Martelella endophytica: one gene and its partner. The protein of the gene in region 2 interacts with the protein of the main gene of each other region in a pairwise test. Links are inferred from orthologs where the notes say so. Each region holds a gene or a part of one and is shown on either strand. Other genes may lie near its edges. The genes, in order: mobA and TM49_RS16665.

Region 1 (3,271 bases), 690 kb from region 2 along the record:
CGAGGCCATGCCGCTCGGCGAAGTCGACCAGGATCGCTCCTCCCATTACCTGCCGCTATCGAAGCTGCGCGGCGATCTCGGCCGCGAATTCACGCTTGAAGACATCCCGCTCGATACCGGCGGCCCGGCCCGCTATGCGCGCGTCACCGAAACCGGCGGCCGGATCGGCTTCATCACCCCGCTCTCCCACAATTTCTGTGCAAGCTGCAACCGGGTGCGGCTCACCTGCACCGGCATGCTCTACATGTGTCTCGGCCAGGACGACAATGCCGATTTCCGCAAGGTGCTGCGCGAAAACCCCGATGACGACGGCGTTCTCAAGGCCGCTATCGACGCCGCGATCGCGCGCAAACCCAAGGAACATAATTTCGAACTCGATGAGACCCACTCCCGCATCGCGGTCTCGCGGCACATGAGTGTTACCGGCGGGTAGCCTCATCTGATCGAGATCACTTCCAAGTCTGCCCATTCGTCTATATGTACTTACTTCTTGTAACAGAGACGAATGATGCGACTATCGCCCAATGTAACCGGCGCGCTGTTCATGATCGCGGCCATGGCCGCGTTCTCGATCAATGATGCCACCGTCAAGCTTCTGACAACCGAAATCGGCATCGGCCAGATCATGTTCGTGCGTGGACTGATCCTCTCCATCTTTGCGGTCGGCATCGCCTGGCGCAGCCGCGTCCTTTCCCGGCTCGGGGCGATGTTCGATATCAGGGTCGGGCTGCGCAGCTGCTGCGAACTGGTGGCGGCGATCGCTTTCCTCGAGGCGCTGAAGCAGATGCCGCTCGCCAATGCGGCCGCGATCATCCAGTGTCTTCCGCTCGCCGTCACGCTCGGGGCGGCGCTGTTCATGGGCGAGCCCGTCGGCTGGCGCCGCTGGAGCGCGATCATCGTCGGCTTCATCGGCGTGATGATCATCATCAAGCCGGGCCCGGACGGTTTCGAGCAAGGTGCGGTCTTCGCTGTGGTGGCAATGCTGGCGGCATCCGGGCGCGACCTCCTCACCAAGACGATCCGTACCGACATCCCCGCCATCATCATCACGCTCGGGACCGCTCTGACGCTCACGATCGGCGGGGCCATTCTCGGATCGATCGAGCAGGACTGGAGCATGATGTCGCTGCCGATCACCGCGAAGCTCCTGCTTGCGGCACTGTTTCTGCTGTCGGGCTACCAGTTCCTGGTATTCGCCGTGCGGCTCGGCGATATCTCCTATATTGCGCCGTTCCGCTATGCGGGCCTGATCTGGGCGACGCTTCTCGGCATGCTGCTGTTTTCAGCCTATCCCGGCCCGAATGTCCTCGTCGGTGGCGCGATCGTCGTCGTTGCCGGCCTCTATTCCTTCTATCGCGAACGCAAGCGCGTCGCGCAGGGTAACCTCGCGCCGGAAACGCTGGTGCCGGCGGCGCGCGGCACCGTCGTGGTGCCACCGGATGAAGACGGGAAAGGACCATGAGCGACTGCGGCCTTCCCGCTGTCATTCTCGCAGGCGGACAGTCGCGGCGGATGGGCACCGACAAGGCAAGGCTGCGCATCGCCGGCCGGACGCTTCTGGACCACGCCATCGCTCGGCTTTCGCCGCATGTGGGCCCGATGGTCATCAGCCGCCACACGGCAGACATCAACCCTCCGGATGGCATCGGCCTGGTCACCGATGAAGGCACGGATTTCGACGGACCGCTTGCCGGCATTGCGGCAGCACTCTGCCGCTTTCGCGGCGAACCGGCCACCCATATGCTGTCCATCGCGGTCGACAGTCCCTTCTTCCCGAGGGATATTTCGCACCGGCTGAGCGCCGGCTTCATCGATGGCGGCAATATCGCAATTGCCGCCTGCGAAGGTCACAGACATCCCGCCTTCGGCATCTGGCCGATCGACCTTGCCGAGTCACTCGCGGACCATCTTCGGGAGGGCGGCAGCCGCCGGATGACGGATGTCATCGAACGCTATCCCCATATCACGGTCGAGTTCCCGATGGTCAGCACACCGCTCGGGGCAGTCGACCCGTTCTTCAACATCAACACGCCGGCAGATCTCGATCGCGCCCGCGAGCTCGCGCCGCACCTTTCTTGAAACACCCTTTTGCGGTTGCGCCGGGGCGAGCAGCAGCGTAGAGCGTGCGCTCAATCCTCAATGGCCGAGACGAGACCCATGGCAGGCAAGATCAACGAAAAGAAACTGGCGAAGGCCTACAATCAGGCCCTGGCGCTGGAAAAGGCCGGGGATTTCGCAGCCGCCGCCGAAGCCTATCGCGCCGTGCTGGCGCTCGACCCGGACGATCATGGCGGCGCGGCCGTCCGCCTTGCCGCCATCGGCCACGGCGAGGCCCCGTTGAAGGCGCCCGATGCCTATGTCGAGACCCTGTTCGACCAGCATGCCGACGATTTCGAGGACATCCTTGTCGAACAGCTCGGCTATTGCGTGCCGATGATCGTACGCCAGCGTTTCCAGTCGCTGGAACTCGGCGGTTTCAAGCGCATGCTCGATCTCGGCTGCGGCACCGGCCTTGCCGGCACGGCGCTGCGCGACATGGCCGATGACATCACCGGACTCGACCTTTCGGAGAACATGGTCAGCATCGCCTATGACAAGGAGGTCTACGACACCCTGTTCGTGGCCGAGGTCGTCGACTTCCTGCAGGAAAACGAGGAGGAGGCGTTCGACCTCGTCGTTGCCGCAGACGTATTGCCCTATCTCGGCGCGCTCGAGCCCATTTTTGCCGGCGCAGCGGCCAATATGCAAAAGGGCGGCACATTCGCCTTCTCAGCAGAGACACTCCCCGATGATGCCCTGAAGGGGCGCGGTTACACCGTCGGCCCGCATCACCGTTTCGGTCACAGCCTCGCCTACATTTCGAACGCACTTGCGGAGGCTGGTTTCGAAACCCTCGAAGTCACCGACATCAATGTCCGTTTCGAAGACGGCCAGCCGACGCCCGGTTATCTGGTGATCGCACGCTACGCGCCGTCGTGACGCCGGCCCGCCTCCAGATAACGCCACGGCAGATACCACCGCCAGCGCGGTTCGAGTAGCTCCGGGACAGGATCGAAACCCGATGTCCCTCCCGGCCCGCAGCGGCCGACGCGAAACAGCGTCAGGAAACCGCCGGCCCAGAGGCCATGGCGGGCGATCGCCTCGTATCCATATTCCGAACAGGTTGGCAAATGCCGGCAGGATTGGCCGATAAGGCTGGAAAAGGTGAGCTGGTAGGCGCGGATGAAGCCAAGGCCGAGGAGCCGACCCGGCGTCTTGCGAAACGGCCCCT
Region 2 (3,157 bases):
TCGAGTTCATCCGAGTTCAGGCTGAATTCGACGATCGAGCGCGGCAGCGGCGCACCTTCCTCGATGCCGAGGCGGCGCGACAGCGAACCGGCGGCGACATTGCGGACCGTGACGATCAGCGGGATCATCTCGACCTCGCGCACAAGCTGCTCGCGCATGTTCAGCCGGCGGATGAAATGCGTGGGAATGCCGATGGCGTTCAGATGGCCGAACACATATTCGGAAATCCGGTTGTTGAGCACGCCCTTGCCGTCGACCACGTCGGCATCGGCTCCGGGTTGCGCTGCGCCATCGTCCTTGAAGAACTGGATCAGGGTTCCCGGCTCGGGCCCTTCATAGAGGATCTTGCCCTTGCCTTCGTAAACCCGGCGACGACGGTTCATTGGTGTTCTCATCAGGTTGGCGCGGCGGCATGGGCCGCGCAAAACATGTTCATTAGCGTGCAATAGCGAAGTTGCGCGCCTTTCTCAATCGAAACGACGAGCTTTTCAACGCTAATGCGGCAGTCGTTTGACCAAAAGCAACCCGAAACACGAAGTTTTTTAAGTCTGGAATTAAATTTGTTTAATTCCGTTCTTTTCAAATGTCATCTTCGCGCACATCTTGAAAGTTGGAGGAACTTGAAAGGAGGTCGGAATGGCGGAAGGTGTGTTCACGGAACGCGAGCGGGCGTTCGAGGCGGCTTTTGCGATGCAGGAGGCGACACGGTTTCGCACGATCGCCCGGCGCAACCGTATGCTGGCCGCCTGGGCAGCGAGCCTGATCGGCCGCGATGATCTTGACGTTTATGCGAGCGAGGTGATCGCGGCGGATTTCTCGAAGGCCGGCGATGCCGACGTGCTGCGCAAGCTGATGCGGGACTTTGCGGCTGCCGGTGTTGCGATCGATGAGGAGACCGTGCAGCTGAAGATGCACGCCTTCATGCAGGCGGCAAGTCAGCAGACCGAGGTTCTCTGAAGGATCAGCGCGGATCGAGACGGAGAACCTCGACGGTTTCTCCTGCCGCAGCTTCATCCGCATGCGGCGGCCGGGCAATCAGACACTCGGCCTCGGCGAGCGTCGCCAGCAGCGCCGAGTCCTGGCTTTCGCAGGGCTCAACCACGGTCTGGGCCTCGTCGGTGAACCGGGCGCGCATGTAGTGAAGCCGCGGTCCGTCCGCAGCGAGCGCCACACCGAGACGCGCGACATCGGTGCGCTTGCGCTCGGGCAGACCGGCCAGCCGCCGGATGAGCGGCTCGACGAAGATGAGGCCGCAGACGAAGCTCGAGACCGGGTTGCCCGGAAGGCCGAGCACGGTCATGGCGCCAAGTCGGCCGACCATCAGCGGTTTGCCGGGCCGCATCGCGATCTTCCAGAAATCGAGTTCCACGCCGAGGCTGGCCAGCACCGGCCGGATCAGGTCGCGATCGCCGACTGAGGCGCCGCCGATGGTGATCAGCACATCGGCGTCCTTCGCTGCTCTAATCGCCGTGCGCAGTTCGTCTTCATTGTCGCGGGCGATGCCGAGCGAGATCACCTCGGCGCCGTTTTCGCGCGCAAGGGCTTCGATGGCGATGCCGCCGGATGCGGAGATCTGGCCGGGGCCGGGGAGTGTGCCGGGCGGAACGAGTTCGTCACCGGTCGCCAGCACAGCAACCCGCGGGCGACGATGGGCGGAAAGCGTGCCGTGACCGCCGGCCGCAGCAAGCGACAGCGTGCGCGGATCGAGCAGGGCGCCCTTTCGCAGGAGCAGCCCGCCCTCGGCAAAGTCCTGACCGGCGCGACGGATGTTGGCGCCTGCGGCGGGCACCTGAACCAGCCGCACACGATCCTCGCCGGCGGGCTCGGTATTTTCCTGGATCACAACAGTATCGGCGCCCTCGGGTATCGGCGCTCCGGTGAAGATCCGCATGGCCGTTCCGGGCGTGACGCGGACCGATGGCATATCGCCGGCCGCAGCGACCCCGATCAGACGGCGCACGGGGCCGGTCGCATCATCCGCGATGACGGCGTAGCCATCCATGGCCGAGGCATCGAACGGCGGCTGGGTGATGCGAGCCGCAACATCCTCCGCCAGGACGCGCCCCTGCGCGTCCGCAAGCGGCAGCACTTCGGCGTCGGCGACCGGTTGCGCGCGCTCCAGCAGGATGCGGCGCGCATCTTCGACGGGGATGAGCGGCGACGAGGGCATGGTCTACTCCGCGTCGCGTCGATAATCGCCGCTTGCGCCACCGGATTTCTCGACGAGGCGGATCGCGCCGATTTCCATCTCGCGGTCGGCGGCCTTGGCCATGTCATAGATGGTGAGGCAGGCGACGGACACCGCCGTCAGCGCCTCCATCTCGACGCCGGTGCGGCCGGTGAGCGCGGCGATTGCCGTTACACGGAGGCCGGGCAGGTTGGCGTCCGGGACGATATCGACGGCAATCTTTGTCAGCATCAGGGGATGGCAGAGCGGTATCAGGCTCGCCGTCTGCTTGGCGCCCATGATGCCGGCAAGCCGGGCGGTCGCGATCACGTCGCCCTTCTTGGCGTTGCCCGCCTCGATCAGGGCGAGCGTCTCCGGCTTCATCCGGACGTGGCCTTCGGCGGTTGCACTACGCTTCGTCTCGTCCTTGGTACCGACGTCGACCATGCGGGCCTCGCCGCTCTGGCCGATATGGGTGAGCCCCTTGCTCATGCCGCGGCCTGGCCGGTCAGAAGTTCCCGGGTTGCGGCAGCGATATCGTTCTTGCGCATCAGGCTCTCGCCGACAAGGAAGGTGCTGATGCCGATCCTGGCCAGTCTCTCGCAATCCGAATGGGTGAAGACACCGCTTTCGCTGACGTTCAGCCTGTCCGCCGGGATCATGCCTGCCAGGCGTTCACTGGTTTCCAGCGACACCTCGAAGGTGCGCAGGTTGCGGTTGTTGATGCCGATCAGCGGCGATGAGAGCTTCAGCGCCCGCGCGCATTCGGCCTCGTCATGCACCTCGATCAGCACGTCCATGTCGAGCGCGAACGCGGTGTCCTGCAGCAATTCGGCCTCGTCGTCGGAAAGGCTCGCCATGATGATCAGGATGCAGTCGGCGCCCCACGCGCGAGCTTCATAGACCTGGTAGGGCTCGAACATGAAATCCTTGCGCAGCGCCGGCAGCGCGCAGGCATTGCGGGCGGCGGAGAGGAATTCCGGCGCGCCC

The links.
Region 1: the proteins of TM49_RS16665 (region 2) and mobA interact in binary tests that used the Escherichia coli proteins (3 or more experiments, as listed by UniProt). The link is inferred for Martelella endophytica from one-to-one orthologs.

What each region holds. Positions count from the first base shown.
Region 1 is NZ_CP010803.1:4,322,159-4,325,429, forward strand. What follows is about bases 316-3,268. They hold mobA (molybdenum cofactor guanylyltransferase MobA), read left to right. Parts: upstream 316-1,458; coding sequence 1,459-2,079; downstream 2,080-3,268. Other genes in these bases: moaA (GTP 3',8-cyclase MoaA), read left to right, coding at 316-433; TM49_RS20095 (DMT family transporter), read left to right, coding at 509-1,462; TM49_RS20105 (class I SAM-dependent DNA methyltransferase), read left to right, coding at 2,158-2,979; yidD (membrane protein insertion efficiency factor YidD), read right to left, coding at 2,964-3,268. Also shown: more of moaA, read left to right, coding at 1-315; more of yidD, read right to left, coding at 3,269-3,271. UniProt on the Escherichia coli protein: Transfers a GMP moiety from GTP to Mo-molybdopterin (Mo-MPT) cofactor (Moco or molybdenum cofactor) to form Mo-molybdopterin guanine dinucleotide (Mo-MGD) cofactor.
Region 2 is NZ_CP010803.1:3,633,418-3,636,574, reverse strand. What follows is about bases 67-2,905. They hold TM49_RS16665 (molybdopterin molybdotransferase MoeA), read right to left. Parts: upstream 2,171-2,905; coding sequence 962-2,170; downstream 67-961. Other genes in these bases: trpC (indole-3-glycerol phosphate synthase TrpC), read right to left, coding at 2,656-2,905; moaC (cyclic pyranopterin monophosphate synthase MoaC), read right to left, coding at 2,174-2,659; TM49_RS16670 (DUF1476 domain-containing protein), read left to right, coding at 637-957; TM49_RS16675 (phosphoribosylaminoimidazolesuccinocarboxamide synthase), read right to left, coding at 67-383. Outside these bases: more of TM49_RS16675, read right to left, coding at 1-66; more of trpC, read right to left, coding at 2,906-3,157. UniProt on the Escherichia coli protein: Catalyzes the insertion of molybdate into adenylated molybdopterin with the concomitant release of AMP.